3 regions of the Shewanella sp. Iso12 genome follow, and region 3 is predicted to be linked to each of the others. Evidence: predicted binding sites of a transcription regulator. Region 3 holds the regulator's gene; each other region holds the start of a gene.
The links. The regulator sigma-54, encoded in region 3, starts transcription at its own class of promoters, with help from an activator protein. The targets are predictions, from matches to a motif close to GTTGGCACGNNNNTNGNNT.
Positions count from the first base shown of each region.

Region 1: a site for sigma-54 is predicted at 3,247-3,265, ahead of glnA (glutamate--ammonia ligase). Genes of this name have one in related genera too.
Region 2: a site for sigma-54 is predicted at 2,399-2,417, ahead of HCX89_RS04515 (GSCFA domain-containing protein). Genes of this name have one in related genera too.

Region 1 is NZ_JAAUHW010000003.1:301,935-306,520, forward strand. Features, by position in the region: gene HCX89_RS08060 (C-GCAxxG-C-C family (seleno)protein) at 221-1,144, shown strand; gene HCX89_RS08065 (hypothetical protein) at 1,154-1,651, shown strand; gene glnA (glutamate--ammonia ligase) at 1,756-3,165, opposite strand; gene typA (translational GTPase TypA) at 3,623-4,586, shown strand, end outside.
Region 2 is NZ_JAAUHW010000002.1:116,349-120,934, forward strand. Features, by position in the region: gene lpxA (acyl-ACP--UDP-N-acetylglucosamine O-acyltransferase) at 1-510, shown strand, start outside; gene lpxB (lipid-A-disaccharide synthase) at 525-1,694, shown strand; gene rnhB (ribonuclease HII) at 1,681-2,301, shown strand; gene HCX89_RS04515 (GSCFA domain-containing protein) at 2,640-4,352, shown strand.
Region 3 is NZ_JAAUHW010000012.1:7,721-12,306, forward strand. Features, by position in the region: gene kdsC (3-deoxy-manno-octulosonate-8-phosphatase KdsC) at 1-74, shown strand, start outside; gene lptC (LPS export ABC transporter periplasmic protein LptC) at 71-631, shown strand; gene lptA (lipopolysaccharide transport periplasmic protein LptA) at 618-1,151, shown strand; gene lptB (LPS export ABC transporter ATP-binding protein) at 1,148-1,876, shown strand; gene HCX89_RS17530 (RNA polymerase factor sigma-54) at 1,972-3,435, shown strand; gene hpf (ribosome hibernation promoting factor) at 3,467-3,754, shown strand; gene ptsN (PTS IIA-like nitrogen regulatory protein PtsN) at 3,757-4,200, shown strand; gene rapZ (RNase adapter RapZ) at 4,197-4,586, shown strand, end outside.

The DNA.
Region 1 (4,586 bases), on a different contig from region 3:
ACGAAGAGGCTCATTGTCGCTGCCGTTGCTGCTTGGCTCAAGCCTCTTGCCGGTGAACTGTTGAATTTTTGACTCTTTAACACTGAAACCCGCCTTGGATCACATCTGCACAACAGGAGAGGGGATAAGCTGGGGTTGCTTGCAAGCTATTGATTATAAAGAATTAATTTTACTTAATTTGCAATTCTGCAATATGTAAGTGCAAAAAGAGGTGATGAGTATGAACGTGAATCGACGTCAGGCGATGGGCCAGATTGTAGGTTTGGTTGGTGTGGCAGCAGGGAGTTCGCTGATCGCGACCACAGCTCTGGCCGCAGAGTCTTGTCCCGGAGATACCAGCATAGGGATCGGCAGTGAAGGGGGCAGCGATCTGGGCACCAAGCTGCTGACCTATGTGAAATTAGACCCTATGGAAGTCGCCAAACTGGCCTATGAAGGTTATGGCCGTGGCGGTTGCATGTATGGGGTTTTCGATGCCCTGGTGAAGGCCTTGGCGGCCAAAGGGCATGAGGATGCCTGTAAATTCGCCGCTATCCCAACTAACCTGGCGGCCTATGGTGGCGGCGGTATCGCAGGTTGGGGAACCCTGTGTGGTTGCTTGAATGCGGCGGCCATGGCGGTCAACGTCCTGGGCGGGGTCGACCGCACTGCGGTGATCCGCTCCGTGTACCGCTACTATGAACACACAGCCATGCCGAGAAATGATGAAGCCTTCCTCAAGGCGATTGGCGCACCGACCCGTAAAGACAATGCCGGTGAGCTACTGACCGCAGATAAGATAGGCCAGTCGGTTGCCAATTCCATTCTCTGTCACACCTCGGTGACCCACTGGTCGAAAGCGAGCAAGTACGGCTCCAGTCATCAGGCGAAATTGGAGCGCTGCGCTCAGCTGACGGCCGAGATTGCCTATGTCACCACTGACTTCCTCAATAAGTCGCTGGACAATGCCCTGGACGCTGAAATTGTGGCAGCAGGCAATGCCGAGTGTAGTGGTTGTCACAGCAGCACCAAACGTGAACCGGACACTTATATAGGTGCCGATGTCAATTCACAGATGGAATGTCAGAGCTGCCACAGCGCCCATGATGTCGGCGCCGGTTTGACCGGGGTTCACGAAGGTGCGGTCTGCAGCGATTGTCACTAGGAGGCTGTTATGAAACATAAGAGTTTGATAGTAGCGTCTTTGCTGTTGTGCCTGGGGGGTTGTGACTGGTGGGATGACGATGATGACCCTGTGCTTCCGCCGGATCCTGAACCTGAGCAGTCTGTGTCCATTAATGAAGCCGAAAGCCTCAAGGTGGCACTGAGCGCCGTGGATCCTCAAAGCCAGGCACTGACCTTTAGCCTGACTACGGCGGAGGGCAAACCCGTCAAGGATGCCGGCAGTAACTATCTGGTGATGTACCTCAAGATGCCCGCTGAGCAGGTATCGGCCTTCTCCATGCCTTGGCATAAGGGGGTGCGTTTCGAATGCAGCGAAACCGTCGACACCTGCGGTGGCACCATGGAAGCGCTGGAGACAGAAGGCCAATATCGCTTTACTCCAGAAGGGCTTGAGGAGTTGAACCAGACAGAAGGTGAACTCAAGTTGGCGGTGATACTCACAGGGGCCAAGGCTCAGAGTGCTCCTGAGCTTGTCGGTGCTCCCTGAGTGGGTTGAGTTTTATAGCCTTAAAATAGTAGCGCCCCGGGATTGCTCCCGGGGCGCTTTTCTTGTTATCCGATGGCTTGACTCATCGGTTGATTGCAGGGCAATTAGAGGCTGTAGTACAGCTCAAATTCGACTGGGTGAGTGGTGCGGCTGACACGCTCGGCCTCGGTTTGTTTCAGCTTGAGGTAAGAGTCGATAAAGTCATCGCTGAACACACCGCCGCGTGTCAGGAACTCACGGTCTGCATCCAGAGCCGCCAGGGCGACTTCCAGAGATTCGGCCACAGTCGGGATTTCCGCTGCCTCTTCGGCCGGCAGATCGTACAGATCCTTGTCCATGGCATCACCAGGGTGGATCTTGTTCTGGATACCGTCCAGACCGGCCATCAGCAGTGCTGCGAAGGCCAGATAAGGGTTGGCCATAGGATCCGGGAAGCGGGTCTCAATACGGCGAGCCTTAGGACTTGGTACCACAGGGATACGGATAGAAGCCGAGCGGTTACGGGCAGAATAAGCCAGCATCACAGGGGCTTCAAAGTGTGGCACCAAACGCTTGTAGGAGTTGGTGCTTGGGTTGGTGAAGGCGTTCAGGGCACGGGCGTGCTTGATGATACCACCTATATAGTACAGGGCAGTTTCAGACAGGCCGCCGTATTTGTCACCGGCAAACAGGTTGGTGCCGTCTTTGGCCAGTGACTGGTGTACGTGCATGCCGCTGCCGTTGTCGCCGACTATCGGCTTAGGCATAAAGGTTGCTGTCTTGCCGTAGGCATGAGCCATGTTGTGAATCACGTACTTGAGTACCTGGATTTCATCGGCCTTGTTGGTCAGAGTATTGAAGCGTGTGGCGATCTCGTTCTGACCCGCGGTAGCAACTTCATGGTGATGAGCTTCCACAACCTGGCCCATCTCTTCCAGCACCAGACACATGGCACTACGCAGATCCTGTGAAGAATCCACAGGCGCAACCGGGAAGTAGCCGCCCTTAACGAATGGACGGTGACCTGTGTTGCCTTCTTCATAGCTGGTACCTGAGTTCCAGGCCGCTTCTTTGGCATCGATTTTGACGAAGGTGCCGCTCATGTCGGTACCGAAACGTACGTCATCAAACAGGAAGAACTCTGGCTCAGGACCGATCAGCACAGTGTCGGCGATCCCGGTAGAACGCATGTACTCTTCGGCTTTCTTGGCGATAGAGCGAGGGTCACGGTCGTAACCCTGCATAGTGCCGGGCTCGAGGATGTCGCAGCGGATCAGCGCTGTGGTTTCTTCGGTGAAAGGATCCAGTACAAAGCTGCTTGGATCTGGCATCAGCACCATGTCAGATTCGTTGATCCCTTTCCAACCGGCGATAGATGAACCATCGAACATTTTGCCGTCTTCAAAGAAATCAGCATCTACCTGATGAGTCGGGATAGATACATGCTGTTCCTTACCTTTGGTATCGGTAAAGCGTAAATCAACAAACTTAACTTCCAACTCTTGCAGCTGTTGTAAAACTGATTCGACTGACATTATCAAGCCTCCGGTAGGGTAAAGGGGGTGCCCTTTGTCAACTCTTAGTATGTAGCGTCTGGCGCCTTGTTGGTCTCTATTAAGCCAGACTCATGCCAAGATGCTAAGATGTTGAAAATAAAGGGAGTGGTAAAATAGAGGGCTGGCGAGGCAAGCGGGTTTGCACTATCATGGTGCATTGAGTGTTCCAAAAAGGTGCGTTCACCATAATGGTGCGTGCGCTGAATAAGCCGGATATTCATAGGTGTCTAAAAAATAATCCTGTGCGATAGCCCCTCGCTAGAGTAGAATGGCACGCTTTTTAAAGCAACCATCCGGGGAAATTGTGCTCCCCGACACGATGGCAGCCCAGGTTTTATAAGGCCTGGAAGGCAATCGCCAAGCAGTCATAAAGCGGTTGTACCATTCAATTTATATTGCTGCATCCCACAGAACAGAGATCGTAAGAGGCAAAACTGTGTTAGAGAATTTACGTAACATCGCCATCATAGCGCACGTTGACCACGGTAAGACTACCCTGGTAGACAAGCTGTTGGCACAGTCAGGAACCCTGGCAACCCGCGGAGAAGCCACCGAGCGGGTGATGGACTCCAACGATCTGGAGAAAGAACGTGGGATCACTATTCTGGCGAAAAACACCGCCATTAAGTGGAACGACTATCGGATTAACATTGTAGATACCCCAGGACACGCCGACTTCGGTGGCGAAGTAGAACGGGTTCTGTCTATGGTTGACTCTGTACTGCTGCTGGTTGATGCGCAGGACGGCCCAATGCCACAGACCCGCTTCGTGACCAAGAAGGCATTCGCCCAAGGTCTTAAGCCTATTGTGGTGATCAACAAGATTGACCGTCCGGGTGCCCGCCCTGATTGGGTTATCGATCAGGTATTTGACCTGTTTGACAACCTGGGTGCCACCGACGAGCAGCTGGACTTCCCAGTGGTTTATGCCTCTGCACTGAACGGTTTTGCCAGCCTGGATCCTCAGGACAACAGTGAAGACATGACCCCACTGTTCCAAACTATCGTTGAAAAAGTATCTCCACCGGATGCCGACGCCGAAGGCGCATTCCAGATGCAGATCTCTCAGCTGGACTACAACAGCTATGTAGGGGTTATCGGTGTGGGTCGTATCAAGCGTGGTAGCGTCAAGACCAACCAACAGGTCACTATTGTCGGTGCCGATGGCAAGAGCCGTAACGGTAAAATCGGTCAGGTGCTGGGCTACATGGGCCTGGAACGCCACGAAGTGGACAGTGCCAATGCCGGTGATATCGTTGCTATCACAGGTCTGGGCGAGCTGAAGATCTCCGACACCATCTGTGCTGTCGGTCATGCCGAAGCATTGCCACCTCTGTCTGTTGATGAACCAACCATGACTATGACCTTCCAGGTCAACACCTCTCCTTTCGCGGGTAAAG
Region 2 (4,586 bases), on a different contig from region 3:
GAATCTGTCACCATTCACCGGGGTACGGTGCAGGACAACAGCGAGACCCGCATCGGCTCCAATAACCTGTTTATGGCCTATGTACATATCGCCCACGACTGCGTGGTGGGCGACAATGTGATCATGGCCAATAACGCCTCTATTGCCGGTCATTGCCATGTGGGTGACTGGGCTATTCTCGGCGGTATGACAGGGGTGCACCAGTTTGTGCACATAGGTGCCCATGCCTTTACCGCTGGTTGCTCTTTGGTGCTGCAGGACGTGCCTCCTTTCGTGATGGCCTCTGGCCAGGCGGCCATACCACGTGGTCTGAATATGGAAGGCATGAAGCGCCGTGGTTTTGCCAAAGAGACCCAGCAAGCGCTGCGCCGGGCCTACAAGACCCTGTATCGCAGCAGCCTGACTCTGGAAGAGGCCGTCGCCGCCATGGCTGAGGACGCCGCAAAAGAGCCACAGGTACAAGCATTTGTTGATTTTGTGACCTCCTCGAATCGAGGAATTATTCGCTGATACAGTGAGAACGAATGACACAAAATAGAAAGTTAGTCTTTGCAATGGTCGCCGGAGAAATCTCCGGCGATATTTTAGGTGCCGGCCTGATGAAAGCATTGCAACAGCGCTATCCGGACGCCCGTTTTATCGGTATCGGTGGCCCCCGCATGGAAGCTCTCGGATTCGAGTCGCTGTTTGCCATGGAAGAGTTGGCCGTGATGGGAATTGCCGAGGTGCTCTCCCGCCTGCCCAGATTGCTGAAGATACGCTCGAGTCTGGTCAAACAGATAACCGCGCTGCAGCCGGATTGCTTTATCGGTATAGATGCCCCGGACTTCAATATCGGCCTGGAGCTCAAGCTCAAGGCGCACGGGATCAAGACGGTGCATTATGTCAGCCCGTCGGTCTGGGCCTGGCGCCCTAAGCGGATCTTCAAAATCGCCCGCGCTACCAACATGGTGCTGTCACTGCTGCCGTTTGAAAAAGCCTTCTACGACAAGCATCAGGTGCCTTGCACCTTTGTCGGTCACACTCTGGCCGATGAAATCCCGATGGAGAATGACAAGCGTCTTGCCAGAGAAGCACTCGGCTTGAAAGTCGAAGCCGAATATCTGGCTATCCTGCCGGGTTCCCGTGGTGGTGAGCTGAAGATGTTGGCCCAACCCTTTGTGGAGGCGGCCAGGCTGCTGAAACAGCGCTATCCGGATCTCAAGTTTATTACCCCCTTGGTGAATGAAAAACGCCGCGAGCAGTTTCTTGCCGCACTGGAAACCTATGCGCCGGATCTGGAAATTCATATGACGGAAGGGCGCTCTCGGGAAGTGATGGCTGCCAGCGATACCATCTTGTTGGCATCGGGCACCGCCACGCTGGAAGCCATGTTGGTCAAGCGCCCCATGGTGGTTGGCTATCGGGTCAGCCCTATCACTTACCGTATTGCCAAGCGGATGATGCAGATAAACCACTTCTCTTTGCCCAATTTGTTGGCCGGAAGGGAGTTGGTGCCGGAGCTTATCCAAGACGATTGCACTGCCGAGCGGATAGCCGAAGAGGTGGGTAAATTGCTGGATAAAGATAACCGGCCGTTGCTGGCCGAGTTTACTAAGCTGCACAGCCTGCTGGCCTGCAACGCCAGTGAAAAGGCGGCCCAGGCGGTTGTGGCCTTGCTCGATAAAAAGCCGAGGAAAGATGACAGTCTATAAGCAACTCTCGGAAGCCGAAGCGCAGCTGTTGTGCCAGGGGCTGGTCGCCGGGGTAGATGAAGTGGGGCGTGGCCCCTTGGTCGGCGATGTGGTCACCGCGGCGGTGATCCTGGATCCCGCCAATCCAATTAGCGGCCTTAATGATTCCAAGAAGCTCAGCGAAAAGAAACGCGATGCCCTCTATGAAGAGATCCTGGCCAAGGCGCTGGCGGTCTCAGTCGGTCGAGCCAGCCCGGCGGAAATCGATGAGCTCAACATACTGCATGCCACCATGTTGGCGATGCAGCGCGCCGTGGCGGGCTTGAACGTGCGTCCCGAGAAAGTCTTGGTAGATGGTAATCGGACCCCGGATTTTGGCCTGCCTTCAGCCGCGGTGGTTAAGGGCGATGGCTTGATCCCTGTCATCAGCGCCGCCTCTATCATAGCCAAGGTCACCCGCGACCGGGAGATGGCCGAGCTTGACAGTCGCCACCCTGAGTATGGTTTTGCTGCCCATAAGGGCTACCCCACCAAGGCGCATTTCGAAGCCTTGAGTCAACACGGTGTCTTGCCTGAGCACAGACGCAGCTTCCGGCCGGTACGCGAATGGCTGGAGCAGCATTCATAAGCCGTACTGAAACCTAAAGATGCAACCAAAAGGGCAGCAGCGGCAGCCCTTTTTTGTGGCTCTGACATGGCGTAATCACAACGGCTATACCTGCGTTGTTGCCAAAACGTCAGCTTCGTTTCCCAAAACCGTGCTTGGCTTACCCCTTTGAATTGGTAAATTTCTGCCCCACATCTGCAATATGTGATCTGCTGATGTAGACGTCAAGTTTATGAAAGTGTTAAATAATGTCTCTTTTTGGTTGCCTGTCGCAATTAATCTATACCGCGCACTGGATCGGGTAACCACAGCTGTACCGTGGTGGCGGTAGAGGAATATTTTGCATTGGAGGCAGTAGCATGGAGCATTCTTTACCTTATGATCCCGTTCATAAGGAGCGTTTTTGGCGTTCAGCGGTGGCGGATATTCGGCCCGAGACTGAGCTTTTTCGTGAGCTCATCCCCAGGCTCCCCATTGATACCAAACAACAACTCTCTTCGGCAGGTTCCTGTTTTGCCCAGCACATAGGAAATTGGCTGGAACAGCATAACTACTCTTATCTGCGCAGTGAGCTAAACCCAGATGTGACATCCAGTTTTGCCTTTGGCAACCTGTATAACGCCCGTGCTTTGTTGCAATGGTTTATCAAGGGGGAACAGGAACTTGCTCAGTACAGCATCTATTTTGATGAAGAAAACCAACGCTATTACGACTTACTGCTGCCGAAAAGCAAGGAAGGCTACTCCTCCCGGGAGGCATTGCTCGAATATCGTCGCAAGGTCGTGGCCGAAACCAAACGCCATATTGCCGCAAGTAACAGCTTTATTTTCACTCTGGGGTTGATTGAAACCTGGGTCGATCCCAATGGGGTTTGTTATCCCTCCTGTCCTGGAGTCAAACTGGGCGAGTTTGACCCTGATTGTTACCGGCTCAAGGTCTTTGATTACGAAGAGGTCTATATCGATCTCGACCGGCTGTTGCAGCAACTCAAGTGCATCAATCCAAAGCTGAAATTGATATTGACTGTATCTCCTGTGCCCCTCACCGCCACGGCTACTGAAGAACATGTGTTGGTGGCCAATGGTCATTCCAAGTCTGTTTTACGGGCCGTCGCCGGCAGCTTCTGCAAGGATGTCGCCGATGCCAGTTACTTTCCCTCCTATGAGTTGATCACTACCTCCTTGCCTGCAGATTTCCGGTTTCTGGACAACATGCGCACTGTTTCCAAAGAGGGAGTCGGCTATGTGATGCGTCACTGGTCCAAGGCGTTGGCCTGTGAGGAAAACCTGGTTACCAATCACCTTGAAGCCGATTGTGACGAAGAGTTGCTGGATGCCTTGCAAAGAACCGCCACAGGTGCCAAGGTCACGGCCGATACCCTGACACTGATTGGCGACAGCCATATGGGGAAATTGGCCAAGGCGTTTGAACATCTGGGGCAAGCTTTCTGCGGTGGCATGGTGATGAATGGCTCGGGATTTGCCCAGCATAAATTTGTACTGAGTCCGGAGAGTGACATCGTGGTACCGCTGGAGAGCGCCGATTCGAGAAAGCTCTGGCAGCCGATCCTGGCCAACCTGGATGCTTTGGTAAAATCGGAGAAACTCGCAGACTCAGTTGTCTTGACCAATATAGGGCTACAGACGCACCAGACAGTTTCCATGTTTATTGAATGGATGCGGAATTCCAGAGCCGAAAAACTCAAGGATATTGAACTCAGCGACTATGTCGACTTCTTCAATGAACAGATGCAGGAGCAGATGACCATAGTGTTCAGGCTCAAAGAGCAGGGGCACAGAGTTGTGGTGATCTCAGATACCCCGTTCGTTGAGTATTTTGAAGAGTCCAAGTCAATGGCACCATTTGTGATGGCTTATATGGATGCCATGGAATATGTCTGGGATCAGATGGGGGTTGAGTTCCTGCACGCCGCCCGTCATTTCAACGAAACCATAACCGATCCTTTGGCCTATGCTTCAGAGCTGGTTTATGCCGATGGCCAACATGATTGGTTCCATGGTGGAGCGCCTTACTACGATTGGCTGGCGCGACAAATTAACGCCCTTCTGTAACTTCTTAACCCGGGCGCTGTCATTGATGGCGCCCGCAATCCATGGTTTGTCTCGCTGCTGATTTAACCGCGGCTTCGCAATACATTGTCCCTGTAGCTTGACCAGCCATGTCATGGCTTGCTGCCTTTATGCAGTGTATACGCCGTTTATCTTGGCAGTAGTGCAATGCCAATCCCGCCCATTTATACAGCTTTTATACAAACCCTACGGATATTTACACCCCGTTTTTATACC
Region 3 (4,586 bases):
CACTCCGGGAGCTGGCGGATCTTATCCTGCTCAGTCAGGACAAATTTGAAAATGCCCACGGAATGAGTATATGAATAGGGTCACCCTGGCCATTATTTTGTTTTTCTCCACTGCACTTATCCTTTACTGGCAGGTGCAGAACAAGCGCAACGCTCAACAGAGTGAGGCGCCTATGGATGTGGTTAGGCCTGACTTTGTCGCCGATGACCTGCGCTCGGTCAACTTTGATGAGCAGGGCAATGTCGCCAGTAGGGTCGCCGCGGCGCACATGGAACATTATGAAGCCAGTGAAAAGACCTTCTTCAACCAACCGGTTTATCTGGTCTATCCGGACAAGGGCGAGGCACAGTGGCGTCTGTCTGCCAACGAAGGCAGGCTCAATCGCAAGAGTAACCGAGTGGTACTTGAAAATAATGTTATCATCGACGCCATTAGCCCCAATGAACCGATCCAGAGCCTGAAAACCAGTTATGTGGAGCTGGATCTGGACACCATGATCATGACCTCAGATCGCGAGATCCTGATCGAAGGCAAAGACTTTAATATCAAGGGATCCGGCCTGTACGCCGATCTCAATGCTCAGCAAGTGAAGCTGACCAGTCAGGTGAAAGGAACCTATGAAACCAAGTAAGCTTTTTATCGGTGCCCTCTTGTGCATCACAAGCCTGTCGGCGGTGGCCATTGAAGAAGATCTGCTGCAAAAAGTACAGATCAGCGCCGCCAATCAGTTTGCCGATATCAAAAACAAGCGTGTGGTATACGGCGGGCCTGTCACAGTCACCCAGGGCAGTTTGAAACTGCTGGCCGATGAACTCACGGCTTACACTGAAGACAAGAGTGGCGAACGGATCCTGGTGGCCAAGGGCTCACCCGCTACCTATACCCAGAAACTGGAAGACGGCCGTCTGGCCAGTGCCAAGGCCAAAGAGATCCACTACAACATAGACAGCCGTATCATGACCCTGCTGGGCCAGGCCAAAGTAGAACAGGACGGCAGTGAAGTGACCGCCGAGAAGATAGTCTACGACATCAACAAGCAGCAGTTGGAAGCGGAAAGCAGCGGCAAAGGCCAAGACAGGGTAACCACTGTTATCCAGCCAGAAAACTATCAGGATCTCAACAAGAAAGAACAGCAGCAGGAGCCGCAATGACCAGCACCCTGACGGCACAGAATCTGGCAAAGAGTTACAAAAAGCGCAACGTCGTCAAAGACGTCAGCCTGTCGGTCAATACCGGCCAAATCGTGGGGCTGCTGGGCCCCAACGGGGCTGGCAAGACCACCACCTTCTATATGGTGGTTGGGCTGGTACAGAGTGACAAGGGCCGTATCTTCATTGACGACGACGAGCTGACCCTGGATCCCATGCACCTGCGAGCCCGTAAAGGCATAGGCTACCTGCCACAGGAAGCCAGTATTTTCCGCAAGCTGTCGGTGCATGACAACATCATGGCCGTGCTGCAAACCCGCAAAGAACTCAACAGCGACAAGCGCGAGGAACAGCTCGAACAGTTGCTGGAAGAATTCCATATTACCCACATACGTGACAGCCTGGGGATGTCCCTCTCCGGCGGTGAACGCCGCCGGGTGGAAATCGCCCGGGCATTGGCCGCCAATCCACAGTTCATTCTGCTGGATGAGCCATTCGCCGGTGTGGATCCCATCTCAGTTATCGATATCAAGAAAATCATCGAACAGCTTAAGTCCCGCGGTTTGGGAGTGCTGATCACAGACCACAATGTTCGCGAAACACTCGACGTTTGTGAGCGAGCCTACATAGTCAGCCATGGGCAGTTGATCGCCGAGGGCACACCCGCTGAAATCTTGGACAACCAGCAAGTGCGTGCTGTGTACTTAGGCGAACAATTCAGGCTATAGTTAGGATCATGTCATCCGGTGGCAATTCCGGGTATTATAGTTTGTTATTATTGAATTTTTTCCTTGAAAAATAACGAGTAGGGATTAGCGGTATAATGAAAGCGTCACTCCAGCTCAAACTGGGTCAACAGTTGACCATGACACCTCAGTTGCAACAGGCTATTCGCCTGCTGCAACTGTCGTCCCTTGAGCTGCAGCAGGAAATCCAGGAAGCCTTGGAAGCCAACCCTCTGTTGGAAATGGCCGAGGACAACCAGGATGACGCTATCGACGACAACCACAAGGAAAACGACGCCGGCGAGTTGAGCGCCAAGCAGGAAGATGGTTCCACGGTAGAAACCTCAGAGGCATTGAACAATGAGTCTATGCCGGATGAATTACCTATGGATACCACCTGGGACGAAGTCTTTACCGCCGCCAGCGCCTCCGGGCCGGCCATGGGCCGTGAAGATGATATGCCCTTCCAGGGGGAAACCAGCGAAGGGCTCTATGAACATCTGGAATGGCAGAAGAACCTGACCCCGTTTTCCGATACCGACGACGCCATTGCCACCGCCATTATTGATGCCATCGACGAGCAGGGTTATCTGACCCAGAGCACAGAGGAGATCCTCGAAGCCATGGGCAACCCTGAGATTGAGCTCGATGAAGTCGAGGCAGTACTCAAGCGGATCCAGCACTTCGATCCTGTCGGCATCGCCTCCAGAGATCTGCGCGAATGCCTGCTGATCCAGTTGCAACAGTTCAACGCAGACACCCCGCATCTGGCCGACGCCCGCTTGTTGATTGACGAACATCTGGATCTCATTGCCGCCCGTGATTTCCGCACCCTGATGCGCAAGACCAGGCTCAAGGAAGATCAGCTGCGTGACGCCATCAACCTTATCCAGAGTCTCAATCCCCGCCCCGGCTTGCTGGTGCAGCCGATGGACGAGGAATATGTGATCCCTGATGTCAGCGTCTGGAAGAAAAACGGCCGCTGGGTAGTAGAACTCAACCCGGACTGTATGCCCAAACTCGGGATCAATCAGCAGTATGCTGCCATGGCTCGTAGCGCCCGCAGTCAATCAGACAGCCAGTTTATTCGTGGTCATCTTCAGGAAGCCAAATGGTTTATCAAGAGCCTGGAGAGCCGCAACGACACCCTGCTCAAGGTGGCCAACTGTATAGTGCAGTTCCAGCAGGGATTTTTTGAATATGGTGAAGAAGCCATGAAACCCATGGTGCTCAACGATATTGCCGAGGCGGTCGAGATGCATGAATCGACCATCTCCAGGGTCACCACTCAAAAGTATATGCATACCCCCAGGGGAATATTTGAATTGAAGTACTTCTTCTCCAGCCATGTCGGCACCGAAGATGGCGGAGAATGCTCTTCCACGGCGATCAGGGCTTTTATCAAGAAGCTCGTGGCAGCGGAAAACCAGAAGAAGCCTTTGAGCGACAGCAAGATGGCGCAACTTCTGGCAGAACAGGGAATCAACGTTGCAAGACGCACCATAGCCAAGTATCGCGAGGCTATGATGATACCACCGTCGAACCAGCGTAAGAGTTTATAAATCCACAGTTGGAAATTGGAGGAATCTTTCTATGCAAATCAACCTGACAGGACATCATATCGAGATCACCGACTCACTGCGTGACTACGTGGAAAGTAAGTTTTCTAAACTTGAACGCCATTTCGAACAGATCAATAATGTGCACGTTGTGCTCAATGTACAAAAACTGCAACAGATAGCCGAAGCCAAGATCCACCTCACAGGCGGCGAAGTCTATGCAACTTCTGAACATGCCGACATGTATGCCGCCATCGACGTTCTGATTGATAAATTGGATCGTCAGGTCATTAAACACAAAGAAAAGCTGACAAAACACTAACGATGGAACTGAGTACCATCCTGCGGCCGGAGTGCACTACCTGTGCCACTCCGGGCAGTAAGAAAAAGGTACTGGAGCTGATTAGCGATCTCGCTAGCGCCCAGTACCCCACCCTTTCCTCTCAAGCGATTTTTGAAAGCCTTTTGGCCCGCGAAAAGATGGGGAGCACAGGTATAGGTAATGGTATTGCGATTCCGCATGGCAGACTACCGGACATTACAGAGCCGATTGCCGTGCTGGTCAAATGCGAAGAGCCTATCGCCTTCGATGCCATAGACAACCAGCCGGTGGACATACTGTTCGCCCTCTTGGTGCCCGCAGATCAATGTCAGCAACACCTGAGTACCCTGTCCGCCATGGCTGAAAAGCTCAGCGATAAGGCGATACTCAAGCAGTTGCGAAAATCCAGCGACGAAACAGAACTCTATCAGGTGATCACAGGATGAAACTCGCCATAGTCTCAGGCCGCTCCGGTTCCGGAAAATCCGTTGCCCTCAGGGTACTCGAAGACCTGGGTTACTACTGTGTGGATAATCTCCCCCTGCCCATGATAGGCAGCCTGTTGGAAAACCTCCGTGGCAGCAATGATCTGGTCGCCATCAGCATAGATGTGCGCAATATGCCGGATCAGGAAAAAGTGCTGGAACAACAGTTAGCGGCCTTGCCGGAAAACACCCAACTGACCAGCTTCTTCCTCAACGCCTCCGATAAAGTGCTGCTGAAGCGCTACAGCGAAACCCGCAGACTGCACCCCCTGTCCAAGAGCAAAGTCTCACTACAGGACGCCATCAAGCTCGAAGGCAAGCTGCTGGAACCTATGTCGAAACTGGTG